DNA from 3 places in the Bacillus sp. z50 genome. Region 2 is predicted to be linked to each of the others. Evidence: riboswitches for the same ligand, from Rfam matches in the RefSeq annotation. Region 2 holds a riboswitch; each other region holds the start of a gene.
What was found. A riboswitch is a leader RNA that binds a small molecule or an ion and turns the genes downstream of it on or off. The one in region 2 is predicted to bind cobalamin.

Region 1 (7,629 bases), on a different contig from region 2:
TTGAAGAACGCTATCTTGGAAATGCCAAGATGTTTATGGAGGAAGAGAAGGGGCAATTATTCAAATTATATAAATCAAAGCTGGATTATACTACGATAACACATCCGTTCTACGCAGAAACACCCGAATATGATGATGTGAGCAGAATGCAGTATATTGATATTCATACATGGCTGCGCGGAGATATATTAGTAAAAGCTGATAAGATGACGATGGCACATTCTCTTGAGCTTCGAGTGCCATTCCTTGATAAAAAAGTATTTGAGGTGGCATCCGGAATTCCAACTGATTTAAAAACTGCTCATGGAACGACCAAATATATACTTAGAAAAGCTGCAGAGGGAATCATTCCTGACCATGTATTAAATCGTAAGAAACTTGGTTTTCCAGTCCCTATCCGTCATTGGTTAAAAAATGAAATGTATGAATGGGCGATTACAATAATAAAAGAAAGCCAAACAGATCATTTGCTGGATAAGCAAGTCATTATGAATCTGTTCAATAATCATGTTACAGGTAAAGCGGATAATAGCCGTAAACTATGGACTGTATTGGTATTTATGATATGGTACTCTGTATATGTCGAAGAAAAATATCCTTTCCAGGCATTAGCTGAAAAGGATATGATAAGTGACCCAATCCATTAATCTTTATAGGTTATAGCCTGTTTTCCCATTTGCACCCACGCTTTTTCAAAATCAGCGGAGGGTGCTTTTTTATTTTTAATTCCTGTTAAGGGATCGTTAAAATAAATATAATGCTGATCATATCCCGTCACTACGACAGAATGCTCCTTATAAGTAATCGATATTTTCCCATTTGGTGTTTTCCAAGTATGGAAATAGGATGGATCCAGTTTTTCATAGGCTGTATTTATGATAACCCAGACGGGCCGATTGGTTGAGAGATACTTTTTGATTTGGTTGAAATCTCCATTGGTAAAATCGATTATTTTGCCAGGCATATAATGCTCAGCAAGTTTTTTTATAGGCTTATGATACACTCCGAGGCCAGGTTTATTAGTTGAATACATATCTCCAATAAATCCATCATTAGGATCACCGTAATGGATTTCACCATTTATTTTTTTTATTTTAGCTGGATTTTTTTTTATTTGCTGGGCAAGTTTTAATTTATCAGCATCCAATCCGGAATATTGAAGAAGCATAGCCAGGCTGGTTACTTCACACCCTCTTGGGAGCTCGGGCTGCTGTTTAACGATCGGCACATCAAGAAGTACTTTATCTTTGGCAGGAGGTTTTGCAGGTCGATTATCTTTGGTAATAGAAGTTGTTAAGCTTACTGACTTATCAATCATATTATTAATTTGATGAGCAAAGGAGTAATTTGAGTTATAGACCTTCCAGCCTGTATACAGGAAAGTGCCTATCAAAGAGATAACAATCAAAATAGATAGTGGCTGATATTGACGCCATAGGACCAAAATGATTGAAATGATACTAAATAACATGAAAATCAAAATGAAAGTATTCATAATCCTACTCCTGAAATTGATTTTAAAAAGGTGTATCATTTATAGCTAAATAATAAAGGGAATGGGTATACAATAAAGAGTATACCCTAATGAGGAATGATAATTAGTTATTCTCTTTTAAAGGTTGTATACTTGAATAATAGCGTGCTTTTTCTGCGTATTCCTTATTTATTCTTTCCATGTCTTTACGATCATCATCTGTTAATTCACGAATTACTTTAGCAGGTCTGCCGAAAGCGAGTGTGTTTGGTGGGATTTTTTTACCTTGAGATACTAAACTGCCTGCACCGATGAAGGCACCTTCTCCTATTTCAGCTCCGTCAAGAATAATGGAGCCCATCCCAATCAAAGCATTTTTCTTCACATGGCAACTATGGAGAATGACTTGATGGCCTATCGTTACATTATCTTCCAGGACTAATGGGTTGTTGGGACTTTGATGGAGGACTGAGTTATCTTGAATATTAACATTTTTACCGATAATCACAGGAGCGACATCACCTCTAATGACTGTGTTAAACCAAACACTTGAATTTTCACCGATTGTGACATCACCACTGATAACTACATGATCCGCTAAATAAGCAGTTTGATCGATGGAAGGAATTTTATCTATATATTGATATAATTTCATTACAAAACCTCCGTTTTCTACTGTAAAATAGATAGTTAATAAAAGTGTACATATAAAGCGGTACAGTGTAAATAAAATAAAGCTAAACATCATACAGGAGGAGTTCATCTATGAAAAAGTGGGAAGCTGAGGGGAAAGCCTATGGTGTAATCGTGATTGTTCACGGCGCCATGGAGCATTCAGGCAGATATAAATGGTTAATTGAAAGATGGCTATCAGAAGGGTATCACGTAATTATTGGAGATTTGCCAGGTCAGGGAATGACTTCACGTGCAAATCGAGGGCATATTGATTCATTTGAGGATTATATTGATGAGGTTGATTCATGGGTGAACGAGGCTTATACATTTGGTTTGCCTGTATTCATGCTGGGTCATAGCATGGGAGGACTCATCATCATTAACATGCTTCAACTTAAAGAATATAATTTAGCGGGTATTATCCTATCTTCACCATGCTTTGGAACATTAATTCATCCTCCAAAATTACTTGAATCCATGTCAAAGGTTTTAAATCTTGTTTATCCTACATATAAAAAACCTTCAGGATTAACGGTTGAAATGGCAACGAGAAATCCAGAAGTTATTGAATTTGATTTGAACGATTCACTCTACATCACAAGTGTATCAGTCAGATGGTATCGTGAATTAATTTCAGCTATGAAGGATGCCTTTGATTTTGATGAGGATTTCCCGGATATTCCTGTTCTTGTTATGCAGGCAGGGGACGACAAAATAGTGGACAAGGCTATGGTTAGAGAATGGTTTAACTACTTTCCGGCATCCGAAAAGCATTATAAAGAATGGCCTAAGCTGTATCATGAAATATTTAATGAGCCAGAGAGAGAAGATGTATTTCTATATGCAAAGAGCTTTATTGAAGCGAGATTGCGCAATATAGGGTATATCGTTTAAGGGGTTAGGAGATGGGACACAAATGAAATTACCCACTAGTGATATCAGCTTAGTAAAGAATGTATACAGAAATGTATTTCCAGTTGTTCATCGGGAACTCGCGAGTTGGCAGGCAAAGGCAGAAAAAATCCCTAATGAAGAGCTGCGTACACAGGCCTTATCCAGTATTGCCCACAAAACTTTTCATTGCGAGGGTGGTTCTATATTAGCTCTCGCAGCAGGTGAAAAAAAAGATGATGTCATTCGATTTATTGTTGCGTATCAAACAATCAGTGATTATCTTGATAATCTATGTGACCGCAGTACCTCACTTGATCCTAATGATTTTACGCTATTGCATCAATCTATGAAGGATGCTCTTAATCCGGAGGCCCTGACGAGAAATTATTATGAACTCAGAGAGGAGCAGGAAGATGGCGGGTATTTAGTCGAGTTAGTAAAAACCTGTCAATCTGTTCTTTCAAATATGGTGCATTATCAACATATCGAGCCTTTTTTGAAAAAGCTTTGCACCTTTTATTGTGATTTACAAATACATAAGCATGTTACGTGGGAAGAACGGGTACATAGATTAGAAACCTGGTTCAATGAAAATAAACAGCAGCTTCCAGAAGGTTTGTCATGGTATGAATTCAGTGCTTGTGCAGGATCTACTCTGGGCATCTTTTGTTTAGTTTCATATGCAGTGCGTGATAATTTTACTGAACATTTGGGGAAAGACATATATGAATCTTATTTTCCTTATGTGCAAGGATTGCATATTATGTTGGACTATTTTATTGATCAGGAGGAGGATCGCCAAGGCGACGATTTAAATTTCTGTTTTTATTACGAAACGGAAGAGCAACTGATTGATAGACTTTGTTATTTTGTTGAAAAAGCGAATTTAGATGTCACAAAAATACCGGACAGCAAGTTCCACAGCATGATTAACCAGGGATTATTGGGTATTTATCTAGCCGATTCCAAGGTGAAAGACCAGTTGTCGGTTAAGCAATATACTAAAAAAATGTTAAGCCTGGGTGGCCGTTCAGCGTATTTCTTTTATTGGAATAGTAAGCTGTATCATGCGTTTAAGAGAATGAAAAAGAATAGGCGAGTCTAGCATTCAATACTAAGGGGATGGAGCAGAATGGTGAAATTAAGTATTCTAGACCAGTCACCGCGCTCTGTTGGAGAGCCTTCAGAGCAGGCACTTGCTAATACGGTCAAACTGGCAAAATTGGCTGAGGAGTGGGGATACTCAAGATTTTGGGTCAGCGAGCATCATGATAGTCAAGGCTTGGCAGGATCTTCGCCTGAGATATTGGCAACATGGATTGCTGCTCAAACAGATAAAATAAGAGTTGGAACAGGCGGTGTTATGCTGCCTCACTACAGTGCTTATAAAGTAGCTGAAAACTTCAGAGTATTATCTGGTTTAGCTCCAGGAAGAATAGATTTGGGAATCGGCAGGGCTCCTGGAGGGATGCCAAGAGCAACGCGAGCGTTGCAGGAGGGGAGAGTACAGGAACTGCATCGTTTTCCTGACCAGGTAGATGAGTTATCCTGGTATCTCTATGATCAAATACCGGAATTGCATCCTCTATATGGGTTATCGGCGACACCTACCATTACATCTCCGCCGGAATTGTGGATGCTTGGATCTAGTTCATCTAGCGCAGCTCTTGCAGCTCATAAGGGTATACCCTATAATTTTGCTTTGTTTATTAACAGTGAATATGCTGAAGAAAATATGAAGCATTACCATGAAACATTTCGACCTACAGAGTTAGTACAGAATCCATCAGGTATGGTTACTGTATTTACAGTTTGTGCGGAATCGGACGAAGAGGCAGAATATCTGGCTGGTTCATTGGATTTATCGATGCTGTTTCTTTCACAGGGAATTATAAGAGAGGGAACACCTCACCCAAAAGAAATTCATGAAATGTCATTATCGCAGTTTGAGAAAGCTCGGATTGATTACAACAGAAGCAAGATGATTATCGGTTCTCCTAAAATGATTGGAGAAAAAATTAGAGAGCTGAGTGAACGCTTCTTTACAGATGAAATTATGCTTGTGACAATCACCCATTCATACGAGGCTAAAGAAAACTCCTTCAGATTAATTGCCAAAGAACTGTTGAAATAATAGTGGATTTGCCATTAGTCAATTAATCTATTAGAATAAGAATAAAATCTAATAAATCACTTTAAAAGTGCCTCGGTACACGAGGGTAAAAGGGAAAACGGTTCAAATCCGTTGCAGCCCCCGCTACTGTACTTACTAAATCACAAGTCTGATTTAGTAAAAGCCAGGAAACCTGCTTTTAGAGTTTTAGTACTTATTTTTCGGAGGGAAAAGTAGGCTTATTGTATTCACAGGCGTGAAAAAGTGAATCCTTAGCTCAATACCATCCTGAGCTAAGGATTTTTTATGTGTTGTAGCTTATAATCTTGTTTTAAAGTGCATGAATAATCCGAGGTTCGCCGCCAGGAGTAAAGAGGAATTGAAGTATAAGTTATGAATAATAAAAATAGAACAACCGGTATTTATTTTGGGAGTATCCTGTTTTTGCTGCTCGCTGCGTTGCTCGGCCTGTTTATAGGCAGCGTGGACATGTCATTTAAAGATATTCTTGGGATTCTCTTGAAGAACGTGACCGGCCAGGAATCCTTCTATACCGGTCCAAAAAATATAGAAATGATTATTTGGAATATACGATTACCCCGGGTATTAATCGCTTTATTTGTGGGTGCCTCACTGGCACTTGCCGGTGCTGCCTTTCAGGGGCTTTTGCAAAATCCACTCGCTGATCCATATACTATTGGAATTTCTTCCGGTGCATCGGTTGGGGCAGTGATTGTTCTATTCTTTAATATCGAATTTGCTCTTTTTGGTCAGTTCACATTGCCGCTTGTTGCAATCGTGTTTAGTTTTATAACCTTGTTTATTGTATTTGGTATTACAAAGGCAGCTAGTGTTACCTATGCAAATGAGACCATTATTTTAGCCGGTATAATTATGAATTCATTCATTGGCGCTGTGGTCTCACTTATCATTGCGCTATCCTCAGGAGATCAAATGAGGGAGGTATTAAACTGGCTGATGGGCAGTGTGGCTATGAAAAATTGGGGACACGTCAGTATATTGATTCCCTTTTTTATTATAGGAGCTTCCATAATTTTATATCATTATCGTGAACTAAATGGGATGGCTCTTGGAGATCAATCCGCTCAATATAATGGTATCGATGTGAAACGAAAGAAAATAATCATTATTATCGGGGCTGGACTATTAACGGGTGCAGCAGTTGCCGTATCAGGAGCTATTGGCTTTGTTGGACTGGTTATTCCACATCTTGTTCGCCTTCTTGCTGGTGCTGATCATCGCCACTTACTGCCATTATCCATGATTATTGGAGGTGGATATCTCGTATTGGCTGACTTGATTGCACGTACGATTATCAACCCGCAGGAATTACCAATCGGTGTCATTACTGCCTTAATCGGTGCACCTGTATTTACAATCTTACTGATTAAAGAACGCATAAAAAGAAGGAATTTGACATGTTAACCGTAGAGAGCCTCAGTGCAGGCTATCATAAAAATAAGCAAGTGCTTCAGGACTTTTCTATTAAGGTTGAGAGCGGAGAATTTTTTGCTCTTCTTGGTCCAAATGGAAGCGGTAAGACGACATTGATTAAAAGTATATTGGGAAAAATGGAATATAAAGAAGGGACTTCAATCATTAATGGGAAAAGGACCTCATCCTATAAAACCGGAGAATTGGCTAAAATTGCTGCCGTGTTAAGTCAGGAACATATGGTGGGTATAGATTTTACGGTGGAAGAAATCGTACTATTAGGCAGGTATCCTTATCAGGAGAAGGGATTTTTTAATCATTACCGTAGTGAGGATTACGCAATTGTTGATGAGTGTCTTGCTCAGACAAACACGCTGAAATTTAAGTATACATACTTTTCGTCATTAAGCGGAGGGGAAAAGCAACGTGTCCTTTTAGCAAAGGCTTTGGCCCAGCAGCCAAAGCTCCTGTTTCTCGATGAACCTACAAATCATCTGGATGTAAAGCATACAATCGAATTGTTAAATTTATTAAAGAGGCTCCAGCTTCAAAATGGGCTGACGATTGTCGCCATCCTCCATGATTTAAACATGGCAGCTTTATATGCAGATAGATGTGCTTTGCTTAAGGATGGAAGGAAGGTGGCGGAGGGTGGAATAGATTTACTTTATGATGAAACATTGCTTTCATCTGTATACGAGGTAGATTTGGTAAGTCGCCCTCATCCTATTACGGGAACACCGCAAATCTTTTTTACCCCTGAGAACTATAAATGATTATATAAAAAGTGTGAGCTTCCATAAGCTCACACTTTTTTAACGTTTTTCGATAGCGATAATAAATGGTGGATTGTTTTTTTGATTCATAAATCGGTATTCCAGCACATGGGCCTTATCCTGTGGAAGCTCTGTAACGAATTTGATTAATTCGTCACGTTCAATGTCTCCGCCGGGATGACCGTGATAGATGACAAGAACTATGATACCTTCAGGCTCCATAATTTCAAGTAATGACGTTA
Region 2 (7,629 bases):
CGAAAAGCCGGCACTCAATAGCCCCAAGCGATAATCACCGTCAAGCACTCTCCAAGAATGATTATTGTCTTGATCTATCCAGAACAACACCGCTTCACCATTAGTAGCAGTTCCTGCAATTAATAGATATTCAGCCTTTCTGGCATTTTTCAGCGGACTCGTTTCTCCATCAATGATGTATCCATTGTCTATTTTTTTAATTTGGAGTTTATGTTGATTGGGATAAACAAAGGCGACTGTTGGGCAAATTCCCGTTTCACACTGAGTTTGATAAAAAGAAAATGCGTTATGATCCTCTTTTAGTCGAATAAACGATGCTCCCTCCCCGGCTCCTGGAAGCCCCTGAATAGTATCAAGGTCACCATAAGCAAGCGCCTCAACAATCTGTACCTGGGAAACGAGCGGCAATTCCAGGCCACCGTATGATTCAGGCAGTTCCAAATTTAATAATCCAAGGTCACTCAACTTTCTGACCACGTCCTCACTTACACCCTGATTTTTTTCCGTTTGCCTGGCATAGGGACGGATCTTTTGAATTGCAAAATCCTTTGCTACATCAACAAATGCCTTTTCTTCCTCACTTGGTAAAAAAGAAACCAACTTTCTCCCTCCTTCATATCAATAGTTTATTAATTTGAGAGACTGCTAAATGAGCGCATGACCAATCGGTTTAATAATCTAGCAAGATATTCTACATCTGTCTTTTGGTGATTTGGTTCCCGGAATTTTTGAATGACGACCTCATTGATTGCTCCAACCATTGCCTGAGAGATGATCCTAACTTCCTGTTCATTCACATTCTCCGGAAACTCCTGGTAAGCAAAAAAAAAGATAAGATCTGCGAAACTTTTAAGTGCTTCTCGTCTGACCAGTTCTACTTCGAAAGAAACTCCGACTGATTCGAGTAAAATAAAATTGGCAACAGCCTTATTGGAAAAGCAAATTTCCAAATAGCGAAGAATTCCGGCATATGCTTTATAACCAATGCGTGGTTCCCGTAAAGCTGCAAGCTTAATCTCTTCTGCAACTTCTCCAATCAAACTTTCACAAAGTGCAACAATCAAAGTCTCTTTATTGCCGAATTGTTGGTAGAACGTTGTTTTCGAGACATGTGCATACTCAACTATGTCCAGAACTGATGTATTCTTGTAACCTCTTGTAGTGAATAATTGCAGGGCTGCATATAGCATTTTATCTCTTGCTTCGGTCGGCAGGTCATTTACATATAACATTCTTATCATTCCAATCCCATGTGTGAGTACGAATACGTATTGGTATCATCATACCTACACAAAAGGGAAATTTCAACAAAATTGTTAGAAAATTTAATTTATTTTCTTCAACAAAAAAAGAGCCTCCCAAAGTAAAATGGGCGGCTCTTAAATGAAAATGTTTATTTAAATATTTCAGGATAGATTTTTTCAGCTATCAATTGCAAGCCTTCTGTTAAACGTGGTCCCGGTCTTGACACTGTGTCATTATCTACATCATAAACCTGCTTATTTTGAACGGCAGGTACCTCGGACCAAGCTTTTCTTCCATATACCTTTTCTTCTGGATTTTCAATATAATAGCCATATGTAGTAAGAATAACATCAGGATTGCGATCAATGACTTGTTCTTCATTCATTGTTACCCAACCCTCTTGATCAGCGGCAATATTCTCTGCCTGAATGATATCAAGCATTTCGTCTATATAGGTTCCGTTAGCCGCTGTATATAAATCCGGTGAGGAAGATACTTCAATCCAAACCTTCTTCTTATCTTTTATAGCACTTGCTTTCTCTTTAATTTCTGCTACTTCTTTTTTCATATCCGAAATAATTTCATCAGCTTTGTCTGATGTTCCGGTTGCTTTAGCAATCAATTCAATTGTTCCATATGCACCATCAAACGAATTGGCGTCAGGTACGATAATAACATCAATACCAGCTGTCTGGAATTGTTTAATGGTATCCTTAGCATTATTAAAATGACTGGCAGAAAGCAATAAAAGATCCGGATTTAATTCCAACACTTTTTCAATATTGATTTCTAACCCGCCGACCTTAGGTTTGTCAGCAGCTTCTGTAGGAAAATTACAATAATCTGATACACCAATGATTTTCTCTCCAAGACCTAGTGCATAGGCCGTTTCAGTATTGCTTGGCAGCAAGGATACGATCGTGTCCGGCTTTTCCTCAATCTTGATGCTTTCTCCGGATCCATCCCTTACCTCAACAGGAAAGGCTGTGGACGTTGATTCAGAAACCTCTTTCTTCTGGTTTGAGTCATCTTCAGTTGACGAACACCCAAACATTAACATAGATAGCGTAAGCATTAGCATAAATAAAAATAAATAGTTTTGCTTTTTTAGCATAGTTATTCCCCTTTCCAACATAATAAAAAAGCCTTAGCTCGAAAAAAGCTAAGGCGAAAATCCACATTAAAATAACAGGATTGGACGCCTACTTTTCCCTCCGAAAAATAGTACATACAAAAGAAAGAGCAGGTCTCCTGGCTGACGCATCAATTTACTCTGATTTACCTTCCCATGCTCTAAACAAAGAGCCGGTGGTTTACAAATCATTTCATCCGCGTATACAGTAGCGGGGGCTGCACCGGATTTGCACCGGTTTCCCTATTATCCTAATAAATAAGGCACTCTTACACTATTCAATATTTATATTTTTTATATAATCAGCTATCTTCATTCTTCTTCATATTCAACATCAGTATGTTCCCTGCAAAATTGTAAAACCATCGATAATTCATCTTCCTCAAGCTCAAAATCCAAAATACTTTGTGTTTCACTTTCTATAAACTCATATTTTGAAATTTGGTCCTGATTTTCATCCATTACATATATAACACGCAACAGAAGACCCTTATCGGTATATAGTTCATCTTCCTCGGGAACGGAAATCTCCAGTACATATTCGAACCTTTCTCCAGAAAGGATACCAAACGGGTCTTCCAGTTTCTCAACTGTATAACTTTGTATCTCGATCATCTTTATCAACCTTTCTAAAATGCTTATGTCTATTATACATGTTCAATCTCTTTATTAAACATTTTACCCAATTATTCAACTCCGTTTAGGAATATTTTTTAACAAGAATCAAAAACTATATTAAAATCACTTAATCCATAGGAGTTTATTATGCGTACTCTATCTGTTCTCACATTGCTCATTATCCAGCTTCTTATTCCATCTGAAACATTTGCAAAGACAGCCTACCTCAGTTTTGATGATGGTCCCTCAAACATCACACAGGAAATCCTCGATATCCTCAAAGTTCAGGATGTTAAGGCAACCTTTTTTGTAACGGGAACAGCCAGCCCGGGACATATGTATTTATATAAAGATATCGTAAAAAATGGACACGCTCTTGGACTGCATTCCTATTCTCATAATTATTCCAAAATCTATCGATCCAAGGATACTTTTTTTAAAGACATTACTCAACTGGAAGAATTTTTGGAAAGGGAAGTAGGCGTAAGCCCGAAAATCCTACGATTCCCCGGCGGCTCCAATAACTATGTCGCAAAACAATATGCCGGGACTGATTTAATGGATCAATTAAAGACTGAGGTAATAAAAAGAGGATATAAATATTATGATTGGAACTGCGATGCTAACGATGGATTAAATCCTCCAATTCCAGAAAAAAAATTACTTAAATTAATTATGCAAGGGGTAGGTGAAAAAGAAAATCTCTATATCCTCCTGCATGATTTTAACGGCAATACAACAATCGTGGATGGGCTTCCGGAAATCATTCGCCGTCTGAAACATAAGGGATACACCTTTAAAATAATGGATGAGTCCACACCAACTTTTGAATTTTAAAAATGATAAATACTCCTATCAGTTCAAATCGCAAATGCTGTCCATTATTCTGTAACGCTTCTTTTCTAACCTGAAATAAGGTTTACATTATAAAACAAACGCCCTTTCAGGTAGGGGCGTTTTGTTTTTTATTATTCGACTACAAGGTAATTGCCATGTTCCATATTGATTACGTATTCTGGCTTTGGGGGCTTACCTCCGTGCTCCTTGATTTTCGCTTTATGGCCAGCGATATGCTCAGGGCTCTTTTCCCATGCTTTCCATGCTTCCTCTGATTCCCAGCGGATAATCATGACAACTTCTTCTTCCCCACGCGTTGTTTTTTTCACTAATAACTCCCGACTTATAAAGCCTTCACGCTGCTCAATTAACGACGGACCTTGATCTGGCTTCTTTTTGAAGCGTTCCAATATCTTGTCTGAATTTCCCTCTGTCACTATCCACTTACGGATTTGAACAAACATACATAATCGCCCCTTATTAAAGGAGCATGCCCCACTTGAGACATGCTCCTTGTTATGAAGATTATTTTAATTCATTTAAGATTTCATCTAATTTTTCTGCTTCAGTCGTTACACCGTTACTTGAGAAGTACCAGTTAACACCGTCTAAGTAGACAATTTTGCCTTCTTTGTAAGCACTGGTTTTTTTGATAATATCATTTTCAATATCTTTTTTAATTGTTTCTACATCAGAAGCAGTACGGTCGATAATTAACAATACTTCTGGATCAACAGAAAGGATTGACTCATAAGAGAAATCAGAACCGTGGGAAGATGCTTCGATATCAGTTGTTGCTGGCTTGAAGCCAAAGTCATTATATACATATGCGAAACGTGAATCTTCACCATTGTCGAAACCGGAGATTTTCTTGTCATTGTACATCGCTACCAATGCATTTTCATAACCAGCAGCTTTTTCTTTTACTGCATCAACTTTTTCTTGTAATGAAGCTTTCAATTCTTTGCCTTTTTCTTCTTTATCAAAGATTTGAGCTGCTAAATCAACTGTTTCATATACAGCCTCTATGTAATTATCATTGTCAGAACCAATGAAAATAACGTTAGGTGTGATTTCTTTTAATTGTTCATAAAATGGTGTTTGACGACCAGAGATGAAAATAACATCCGGCTCAGCAGCTGCTACTGCTTCAAAATCGATTTGCTTTAGTGTACCAACATCGGCAACACCCTCAGCAACATATTTTTCTTTTAAATGCGCTGGCATATTTCCTTTACCGCCACCAGCAGCTACGCCTACGATTCCTTCAACACCTAATGCATCAAGTGTATCTAAAAAGCCATAATCCAGAGCAATAATGCGTTCTGGCATTTTATCTAATTTTACTTCTTCAAATGTAGTTGTCGTACCCTTTTCTTCATCTTCACGTGATTCTGTTAAGGAAGATACTGTCATTGGAAATTTAGAACTTTCGACAGTTTCTTTTTCTTCTGTTGGTTTTGTCTCAGAAGACTCCCCTGTTGTTGACTCGTCACCTGAGTTACAAGCTGTCAACATTAATGTTAACGCTGCCAAAGCAGTTAAAGTTTTCCATTTCTTCATCCTTTGTTCTCCTCCTAAAATACGCTGTTGGTAATTGAAAACGATTATCATTTTCAATCGACATTATCATTCTAAATGAGAATCACAAAATATGTCAACTCTTTTGAAGTGTTTGATAAATAATTTTATTTTTCCTATCTGACCTAACGAGAATTAGACATGGATGATTTCGTATCATTCTCGAGATATTCTCTCCTTGAAAAGTTAAATATCAGTTAGAAATGTGCTCAGCAAAAGAAATACTATAAAAAAAGACTCCAAAATAACAGCTATTTTGGAGTCTTCGCGAAAACTTAAGTATACGACCCTTAACTTGAACAAGATTTTGCTGCTGTCAATTGTTCCAAAAATATAAGGCCAGAATCTATTTTAGAATCTAATGTGAATTAAAGTATACACATATACGACATCCATCTTGCTCTTGTACAGGAATATGCATGTCATATACATCACGCAAGGATTCTGAGTTAATAATCTCATGCGCTGGACCGTCCTTTATCAGACGCCCATCCTTTAACGCCACTATGCGATCAGAGTATACAGAAGCAAAGTTGATATCATGCAAGACAATTACAACCGTTTTCCCTAACTCATCTACCAGCTTGCGCAGTATTTTCATAATTTGCACAGAGTGTTTCATATCCAGATTGTTTAATGGCTCATCTAATAAAATATAATCCGTATCTTGTGCAATAACCATTGAAATAAAGGCACGTTGTTTTTGACCGCCTGATAACTCATCCAACAGCTTATCCTGCATATCTGTTAAATTTAAATACTCCAGTGCTTGGTCTACAATTCGTTCATCATCTGCATTCAGCCGCCCTTTTGAATATGGATAGCGTCCAAAAGAAACAAGCTCGCGTACGGTTAAACGAATATTCAAGTGATTGGTCTGCCTTAAAATAGCCACCCGCTTTGCAAAAGCATCTGATTTCATTTTCTTAACGTCAGTTTGATCTAAAAATACTTCACCTGTATCAGCATCTAAGAGACGGCTCACCATTGATAATAACGTTGATTTACCAGCGCCATTTGGACCAATAAAAGAAGTGATAGCTCTTGGTTGGATTTGCAATGTTACATTTTCAATAACAGATTTTTTCCCAAAGCTTTTAGAAAGCCCTTTAATATCAATCATCCTGCTTTCCTACTTTCCCTTAGTAATAAGTAAATAAAGTAAATCCCACCGACAAAGTTAATAACGACACTAATCGTTGTATTCAAATGGAAAACATGCTGAACAAGAAATTGTCCTCCGACAAGCGCAATAATACTGATCAAGCTTGCCCCAATGATTAATATCGAATGCTTATATGTAGCCAAATATTGATAGGCTAAATTCGCCACAATTAATCCTAAAAATGTTACAGGTCCAACCAGTGCGGTAGAAGTAGCGATTAAAATAGACGATAGAATCAGCACTTTCAGCACGATTTTATCATAGGCGACACCAAGATTAATCGCGTTATCTCGACCTAGTGATACAACATCTAAATCACGTAATAACCGATAGCCATATATAAAGGCGGTACATAAAATAACAATAGCAATGCTCAGTAATTCCGTCTTCACGTTCATAAAGCTGGCAAACAAGCGAGCTTGCAAACTTTCATATTCCACAGGATCAATTAGAACTTGCATGAACGTTACCAGACTTCCGAGTAATGTTCCAAGTATCATACCTGCTAATAATAGAAGAAAAATTGGATATTTATCTGCCCTGAATAAAAAACGATACAAAATCAATGCGAATACTACCATCGCAATGATTGCTACACTAAAGTTTAAGTAACGGCTTACAACGAAGATTGAAGCCGACCCTGCCGTAAAATAAATGACAGTTTGAACGACTTCATACATCGAGTCGATCCCCATAACAGATGGTGTTAATAAACGGTTATGTGTAATGGTTTGGAATATAACACTTGCATACGCAATTGCCGTTCCGGTAATAACCATAGCAACTATGCGCTCAATACGCTTTGGAAAGGCGTAACTAAAACCGCCCTGAATATTATAGAAAGCAAATAAAGCCATACATCCAATTGCAATAACAGCTAAAATAATTAGCTTTACACTATTTTTTCGCATATGCTTTCCCCCTAAACAACATAATTAAGAAGATCGCACTGCCAATTACTGCAACTGTAGTATTTACAGGTATCTCATATGGATGGACAATCAATCGGCTTAGAATATCACATGCCAATAAGAATGCCGCCCCCATGAAT
Region 3 (7,629 bases), on a different contig from region 2:
GTAACAAAACAGAAAGTTTATTGTAATAAAAGTGAGTTTTCTGTGTTTTGGATAAGTTTACTTAATTGTAAAATTTTTATATTCAGTAGCGACCTGAGTGTTAACCTCTACATGGTTTATTCGACTATATTTTGGGCCTATTCTAATTTTGCCAAGAAAATGATCCAATGCTTCTTCTGTTCCTTGTGCAACAATTTCTACATCACCATTTACTAAATTACGCACCCACCCATGTATATCATAATCTTTTGCTGTAAGCAGAGTAAAATAGCGAAATCCTACACCTTGAACAATCCCAGAGACAATTATGTGATATTGCTTCATTATTTATCCTCCTATTCTGATATATAGATAGAATCCCAATATCTTTAATCCCAAGCATCTCAAATATTTAGAATTTACATGAGTGTACAAGACTAGGTGCTTCAGCACTACTTGTTTTAAGAATTCATATTTCTATATTTTAATGGTACTTATTTTTTATTTAACTATCAACAATAGGATGACGTACTAACCAAAGCTCTAATGGAATTCCTTATATGGTAGAATATAGTAAATAAAATTTATAGGGAGTAGGAGAGTGTCGTGTTGAAATACATATATTTAGTTCGACATTGTGAGGCTACCGGACAGGGTTCTGAATGTGATTTAACAGAAAAAGGGAAAATACAGGCGAGGGAACTAGCTGATTTTTTTAACTCTATTTCAATAGAGCGTATAGTCTGCAGTCCATATAAAAGGGCAATTGAGTCTTCTGAAGCAATTGCTGAAGAAAAGAATATACAGCTCGAATATGATGATCGTTTAAAGGAACGGATCTTATCTGGACATGATTTACCTGATTGGAAAAATAGATTATACCAATCGTTTTTGGAACGTGATGTTAAATTAGCCGGAGGAGAATCCAGCAATGAGGCTGCTAAAAGAGGTTTTACTGTAATAAAGGAGGCATTGGATAGCGAGAATCTCAATATATTAATCGTAACACATGGTAACTTACTGACTTTAATCCTAAATCATCTGGATGAATCCTTTGGTTACGAAACTTGGTTGGGTCTGACTAATCCGGATGTGTATTGTTTAAAGATAGATGAGGATCAAAGCAATATCACAAGGGTGTGGAAGTAAGTCACTGATGACATCTCCGTTTTTGATTAGCAAGGTGAATAGGAGAGAATAAAATTTAGATTTCATGTCTTAGCATACATATTAATGGTTACTTTCCATGACTCGTTTAAATTTGTCGGAGGTTTATAAAATGAAAAAAAGAATCATTTTAACAGGTGGGGGATCAACTGGGCATGTTGCTGTCAATTTGGCGCTCATTCCCTATTTGATTGAAAGGGATTGGGAGATTTACTATATAGGATCTAAAGAGGGAATTGAAGTCTCTTTGATAAAGGAGTTTGATCGTGTCACTTATTTTCCAATATCCACAGGTAAACTTCGCAGATATATGGATATAAAAAATGTAAAAGACCCTTTTAATATTTTGAAAGGCTTTATGCAATCAAGAAAGATTATTAAGCGATTACAGCCGTCCATAATCTTTTCAAAAGGTGGCTTTGTTTCCGTTCCTGTCATTCTTGCTGCGGCGAGTAGAAAAGTACCGATCATTTCGCATGAGTCAGACATTACACCAGGGTTGGCCAATAAGCTATCATTGCCTTTTGTTCAAAAAATTTGTTATACCTTTCCGGAGGCTAAAAATCATATTCCTGCAGAAAAGTCTTTTTTCTTAGGGCCCATCGTAAGAGATGAACTGCGTCAGGGTGACCCATCGATTGGAATGAAAATATGCCAATTTAATACAAGGAAACCTGGATTATTGATCATGGGAGGCAGTCAGGGTTCTGAAGCAGTGAATAAGGCTGTGCGTAAGGACTTGGATCGATTGCTCAAAACCTTTAATGTCATTCATTTATGCGGAAAAGGAAAGGTAGATTCCACCCTACATCGTGATGGATATGCTCAGTTTGAATATATTAACCAAGGCTTGGCAGATATATTGGCTATGACAGCTGTGGCTGTTTCAAGGGCCGGTTCAAATTCTATTTTTGAATTTTTAAGTTTAAAAATTCCAATGGTCTTAATCCCGTTATCAAGGAAAGCCAGCAGAGGCGATCAAATCATGAATGCTGAATCATTTAAAAAGCAGGGTTTTGCCTATGTTATTGAAGAGGATGAGCTTTCGTTAAACACGTTAGCTGATAAGGTAGAAACTATATTTAAAAACAAACAGATGATTATCGATAAAATGAACAATTTTGAGGAAGAAGATGGACTGGAACGCTTGTATGAATTGATTGATACCTATAAAATTTAATGTTGAAATGATAAGTATTATTCTATATACGAAAAAAGCATTAAAACAGAACACTAAACAGGATTTGTAGCCAAAAAGTAGGAGTGTCGGAGCAATGAATCTTAAATGTTATACCCAATATGATGGACTTGGGTTAGCGAAGCTTGTAAAGGAAAAACAAGTATCCGCAATAGAATTAATAGAGGACGCATTTGAACAAATAAATGAACTAAATCCTAAAACAAATGCAGTTGTTCGAACTAGATTCGAAAAGGCAATGATGGAAACTGGAAAGTCTGAATCTATATACGGACCTTTTGCAGGAGTACCTATCTTATTAAAAGACTTATCACAATCTATTAAAGGCGAACCGATTACAGCGGGTTCAAAATTACATGTAAATCGGATTGCTAAACGGGATTCTAATTTTGTGAAAAAAATTCGTGAGGCAGGATTTGTCATTATTGGACAGACGAGTTCTCCGGAGTTTGGTCTGAAAAATATTACTGAGCCAGCTGTATATGGAGCGACACGTAATCCATGGAACCTGCAGCATTCATCGGGTGGATCAAGCGGCGGAGCATCAGCCAGTATAACTTCAGGTATGGTCCCAATTAGCGGTGCCAGTGATGGCGGCGGCTCTATTCGTATACCGGCATCATTCACTGGATTAGTAGGCTTGAAGCCAACAAGGGGAAGGACACCCGTTGGTCCAGGTGTGGGCCGCCAATGGCATGGAGCTGCGGTAGATTTTGCCTTAACCAAAACGGTTCGTGATAGTGCAGCTATGCTGGATGCCTTGCAAATCATTCAGCCGGATACTGCCTTTCAGGTACCTTTATATAATGGGAGCTATTTGAAGGAGCTTTCGAATCCATTGAAAGAAAGGTTTAAAATTGCTTTTTCCACAAAGTCTCCGGTGGGAACACCCGTTAGTGAAGAAGCTGTAGAAGCGGTACATAAGACAGTCAAATGGCTGGAACAGGCAGGGTTCACCGTTGAAGAATGTGATAATGGGGTAGATGGAATCCGCCTTATGGAAAATTACTATATTATGAATAGCGGAGAAATGGCAGCAGATATACTGTCCATTGAGGAAGCCATTGGACGGCCGATTACCGTTAATGATATAGAGATAGTCACATGGGTACTCAGAACTGCCGGGCAGAATGTATCAGCTGTTCAATTTACACGCAGTTTAGCTGAATGGGATACGGCAGCTGCACAAATGGCCAGGTTCAATGAGGATTATGATTTGTATTTGACGCCGGCAACAGCTTTCTCAGCTCCAAAGGTGGGCGAATTGACGCATACGGATGAACAGAGCTTGCAGTTATTGAAAGTAAATGAACTAAAACCCTCTGAACAGTTAGCAATGGTCTATGAAATGTTTAAACCAAGTTTAACGTATACGCCTTTTACACAGTTGGCGAACATCATCGGACAGCCTGCGATTAGCTTGCCTGTTCATATGACAGATTCTGGCTTACCCCTTGGAGTGCAATTGATGGCTCCAAAGGGAAGGGAAGATTGGCTTCTTAAAATAGGAGCGTTGTTAGAGCAATCCGATATATGGGTTGGACAGAAAGGGAATCCATATATTGGATGGTGATAAAAGTGATAGATCGACTAGAAGATGCGTGTAATTCAGTTGGTCAATTAGAACAGTCATTTCACTTGTTTAAATTTATGTGAATTCCTATATATCAAAAATATCTTCCGTTTACATTTTCAACATGATATATTAATAGTACGAAAATTTAAAACAATCATAAGTGCTCACTTTTGTGAGGTAAAAGGGAATCCAGTGTAAATCTGGAACAGCCCCCGCTACTGTAAGAGCTGATGAAATCACGTGACCACCTTTAAAAGAGGGAAGGTGTGAGAGTAAAGTGAAGCTCAGAGTCAGGAAACCTGCTTATGAATGTGTATTGCTTACTTTTCGGTGGGAAAAGGGATGGCGAACGTAGAGATGATTGTGTCTTTGCGCTGATTTTGACAGCGTTTTTTTGTCTGTGCATGAATCAAGCCTGTTTTCCTTAATCGGGAAGACAGGCTTTTTTATGTTTAATATTTCAGCGTAAATTCGCTAAATATAAATAAATTTTGAAAAAGGGAGAATAGTGAGATGAAAAAGATTGCAAGCTTATCACTTTTGGTGTTCTTATCCGTTTTTGCATTGTTTGCATGCGGAAATGATGAGACAGTAAACAACCAGGAAAAAGAAACAAACCAGGAAACAAGTGAGTATCCGAAAACCTTAACAGACGGTCGTGGGGAAGAGGTGACCCTTAAAGAAAAACCTTCAAGGATTGTTTCGACCACATTGGCTATTGATGAATATTTATTGCCTTTGGTTGATGAGGAGCGGATTGCCGCGGTAACGAAAATGTCTACAGACTCAGGGATTTCGAATGTAGCAGATCTAACAGATGGAATTGATACAAAAATTGAATCAGTCACATCTGAATTGGTGCTGTCACTTCAGCCTGATTTAGTGCTGATTCCTTCCTATGTAGATCCTGAGGTTCTTAAACAAATTGATGCTGCAGACATCACCACCTACCAACTTAAAGATGATTCCTCTATATCAGGTGTATTGGATGGTCTAATGGAGGTTGGTACCATTGTTGGCGAGGAAGATAAAGCAGAAGAAATCATAGCTGATGTCAAAAAGAGGATGTCAGATTTACAAACGAAAGCAAAAGCACAAACAGATAAAAAACGAGTGGTTTACTGGACACAGCAAAATTCTTCAGTTACTGAGAATACTACAATAGGAGAAATCATCACCTTAGCAGGCGGGATAAATGCCATTACAGAAGCGGGCATTACCGGTGAAGAGTATCCTGATTATCCAAATCTTTCAAAGGAAAAATTAGTTGAGATAAATCCAGATGTGATTATTACAAGCGATTGGCAGTATGACGGTTCAAAAGCAACATTCGTCGAGGAATGGCAAAAGGATCCGGCACTTAAAAATCTTAAAGCCTTTAAGAATAATGAAGTGCATGTGATAGATAGCGCAAATTTAACAACGGCTTCCCATTTTGTGATTGAGGGAGCAGAAGATATTTATCAAGTTTTATATGGAGAATAATATGGTTTGTAAACAGTCTAAACAGGTTCTTATTTTTGGAATCCTGATTTGTTCCTTGCTCGTATCGTTACTTTTAGCAACCATGTATGGCGGGGTCATCGTTCCATTTACGGAAACTGTGAAAGTATTACTCTCACTGCTTCCATTTATAGAGTTTGACTATAACCCAATGTATGAAACAATCCTTGTGCAGATTCGCCTGGGGCGGGTTGTTGTGGCTGGATTAGTCGGGGCAGCCTTGGCAATATCGGGAGTCGTGATGCAAAGTGTGTTTCGCAACCCGATGGCTGACCCCGGCATAATTGGTGTTTCATCAGGTGGAGCATTCGGAGGTGTACTGGCCATCTATTTTGGTTTGGCCGCGATCCATTCTCTTTTCGTCCCATTAATGGGCTTTATCCTGGCTGCATTGACTTTGTTTGCAATTTATATGATTGCGACCAATCAAGGAAGGACCTCAGTACTGACATTGCTGCTGACGGGTATTGCGATTAGTTCTTTTTTATCAGCCTGTACCTCTCTGCTAATCTCTTTTTCGAATGCAGGAGTGATGCAGCAGATTGTCCAATGGATGATGGGGAACTTAAACGGGCGTGATTGGAGTCATGTACAAATATTAACTGTTCCTGTTTTATTTTCGATTTGTGTCTTTTTGTACCATGCCAACGACTTAGATATCTTTCTGCTGGGTGAAGAGCAGGCCCAGAATATGGGGATTTCCGTTCAGCGCACCCGTAATCTATTGTTAATTACTGCTTCATTAGTAACTGGAATGAGTGTCTCATTAACGGGAGCCATCGGTTTTGTTGGTCTGATTGTCCCTCATATGATCCGTATGATCATTGGGCCCTCGCATCGAAATTTACTACTGGCTAGTGTCTTAGGGGGAGCGAGTTTCTTGATTCTTGCTGACTTAATATCCCGTTTGGCCATTAGGCCTGCTGAGATTCAAATCGGTATTATTACAGCTTTTTTTGGCGCTCCGTTTTTCCTTTATTTAATTTTAAAAAATAAAAAGAAGGGGGAAATCTGAGATGACAGCTATTTTGAATGCGGAGAAACTCAGCTTTAGCCGTGGCAAACAGGTGATTTTAAAAGCAATGGATATCTCTTTGGAAACTAACCAATTTACCTGCTTGATTGGTCCGAACGGTACCGGAAAATCTACTTTACTGCGCTTAATGGCAGGATTGCTAAAGCCACCTGCAGGGTCAATAGCCTTTAAGAATCATGCTCTCTCTGAGATGACTACTCTTGAAGTGGCCAAAGCAATCACCTATATGCCACAAAGCACGGTCCTTGACTATGAATTTACAGTGAGTCAGGTAGTACTTATGGGAAGGCATCCGCATCGGAAGAAATGGCAATTCTCACAAAAAGATGATAATCAATTGGCAGAGAAAGCGATGAAACAAACAGGAATTTATCATTTAAGAGACCGTTATATCACATCCCTTTCAGGAGGAGAACGTCAGCTTGTTTTCTTAGCTAAAGCCATCACTCAGAATTCTGAGGTTATTTTGTTGGATGAGCCAACTTCAGATCTGGATATTTATCATCAGGTCCAAATTGCCGAGGTCATCCGGGAGCTTGTAAAAGAGGGAAAGGCTGTCTTCGCGGCCATCCATGATATTAATTTAGCCACTCGCTATTGTGATCGACTCATACTTATGGGAAATGGAGAACTCGTTGCAGCAGGGGAACCCGAACAAGTCATTACGGATCTTAACTTGATGCGTATTTTTAAAACTCATACGTATACATACAATGATTCCTATTTTGGAAAAAGGCAGATGATTCCTTATGCCATAGATATAAAAGGGGAGGCATGAAGAATTCATGTGCGATGGCCTTCTATGTGAAGGCGTCGCGGAGTTACCATTATTTCATACTAAAACCTAAGTTTTAAATAAGGAGGAATGAACCTTGAAAAAAGACTGGCGCTACTCCAGTTATCCATTCATGAGAGAAAAAAGCTGTTTAGTTGATTATGAGATTCGCACTGATAGTTTAACCACAAGGCTTGGAGCTGTTTTCCCGTTATTGACTGAGAAAGAGCAAGCAGTCATTGATGACCTTCGTAAGGTTCAAGCGCTATGCTATCATGTGAACGGTTCTGTGCGCGGAAAATTGGCGATAACTGAAGCAGATTTACAGTGGTTGAGTGATAGATATGATTTTTATGTTGAGAAAACAGGGGAAAAGGTAAAACAATTCGTATTAC

Region 1: another riboswitch for cobalamin. It lies ahead of AC4G3N_RS16525 (FecCD family ABC transporter permease); the one in region 2 lies ahead of AC4G3N_RS12345 (ABC transporter substrate-binding protein).
Region 3: another riboswitch for cobalamin. It lies ahead of AC4G3N_RS06510 (ABC transporter substrate-binding protein); the one in region 2 lies ahead of AC4G3N_RS12345 (ABC transporter substrate-binding protein).

What each region holds. Positions count from the first base shown of each region.
Region 1 is NZ_JBZFQL010000006.1:219,772-227,400, reverse strand. It holds gene asnB (asparagine synthase (glutamine-hydrolyzing)) at 1-647, shown strand, start outside; gene AC4G3N_RS16550 (C39 family peptidase) at 644-1,495, opposite strand; gene AC4G3N_RS16545 (gamma carbonic anhydrase) at 1,599-2,129, opposite strand; gene AC4G3N_RS16540 (alpha/beta hydrolase) at 2,240-3,043, shown strand; gene AC4G3N_RS16535 (tetraprenyl-beta-curcumene synthase family protein) at 3,066-4,148, shown strand; gene AC4G3N_RS16530 (LLM class flavin-dependent oxidoreductase) at 4,176-5,177, shown strand; cobalamin riboswitch at 5,226-5,371, shown strand; gene AC4G3N_RS16525 (FecCD family ABC transporter permease) at 5,550-6,602, shown strand; gene AC4G3N_RS16520 (ABC transporter ATP-binding protein) at 6,596-7,387, shown strand; gene mnmM (tRNA 5-(aminomethyl)-2-thiouridylate-methyltransferase MnmM) at 7,427-7,629, opposite strand, start outside.
Region 2 is NZ_JBZFQL010000003.1:612,630-620,258, reverse strand. It holds gene AC4G3N_RS12355 (acyl-CoA dehydrogenase family protein) at 1-600, opposite strand, end outside; gene AC4G3N_RS12350 (TetR/AcrR family transcriptional regulator) at 630-1,241, opposite strand; gene AC4G3N_RS12345 (ABC transporter substrate-binding protein) at 1,394-2,359, opposite strand; cobalamin riboswitch at 2,470-2,663, opposite strand; gene AC4G3N_RS12340 (DUF6509 family protein) at 2,690-2,992, opposite strand; gene AC4G3N_RS12335 (polysaccharide deacetylase family protein) at 3,143-3,832, shown strand; gene AC4G3N_RS12330 (antibiotic biosynthesis monooxygenase family protein) at 3,964-4,296, opposite strand; gene AC4G3N_RS12325 (siderophore ABC transporter substrate-binding protein) at 4,358-5,395, opposite strand; gene AC4G3N_RS12320 (iron ABC transporter ATP-binding protein) at 5,772-6,536, opposite strand; gene AC4G3N_RS12315 (iron chelate uptake ABC transporter family permease subunit) at 6,533-7,489, opposite strand; gene AC4G3N_RS12310 (ABC transporter permease) at 7,476-7,629, opposite strand, start outside.
Region 3 is NZ_JBZFQL010000002.1:137,133-144,761, reverse strand. It holds gene AC4G3N_RS06530 (acylphosphatase) at 58-324, opposite strand; gene AC4G3N_RS06525 (histidine phosphatase family protein) at 586-1,128, shown strand; gene murG (undecaprenyldiphospho-muramoylpentapeptide beta-N-acetylglucosaminyltransferase) at 1,259-2,326, shown strand; gene AC4G3N_RS06515 (amidase) at 2,421-3,917, shown strand; cobalamin riboswitch at 4,062-4,241, shown strand; gene AC4G3N_RS06510 (ABC transporter substrate-binding protein) at 4,434-5,405, shown strand; gene AC4G3N_RS06505 (FecCD family ABC transporter permease) at 5,407-6,438, shown strand; gene AC4G3N_RS06500 (ABC transporter ATP-binding protein) at 6,440-7,237, shown strand; gene AC4G3N_RS06495 (hypothetical protein) at 7,332-7,629, shown strand, end outside.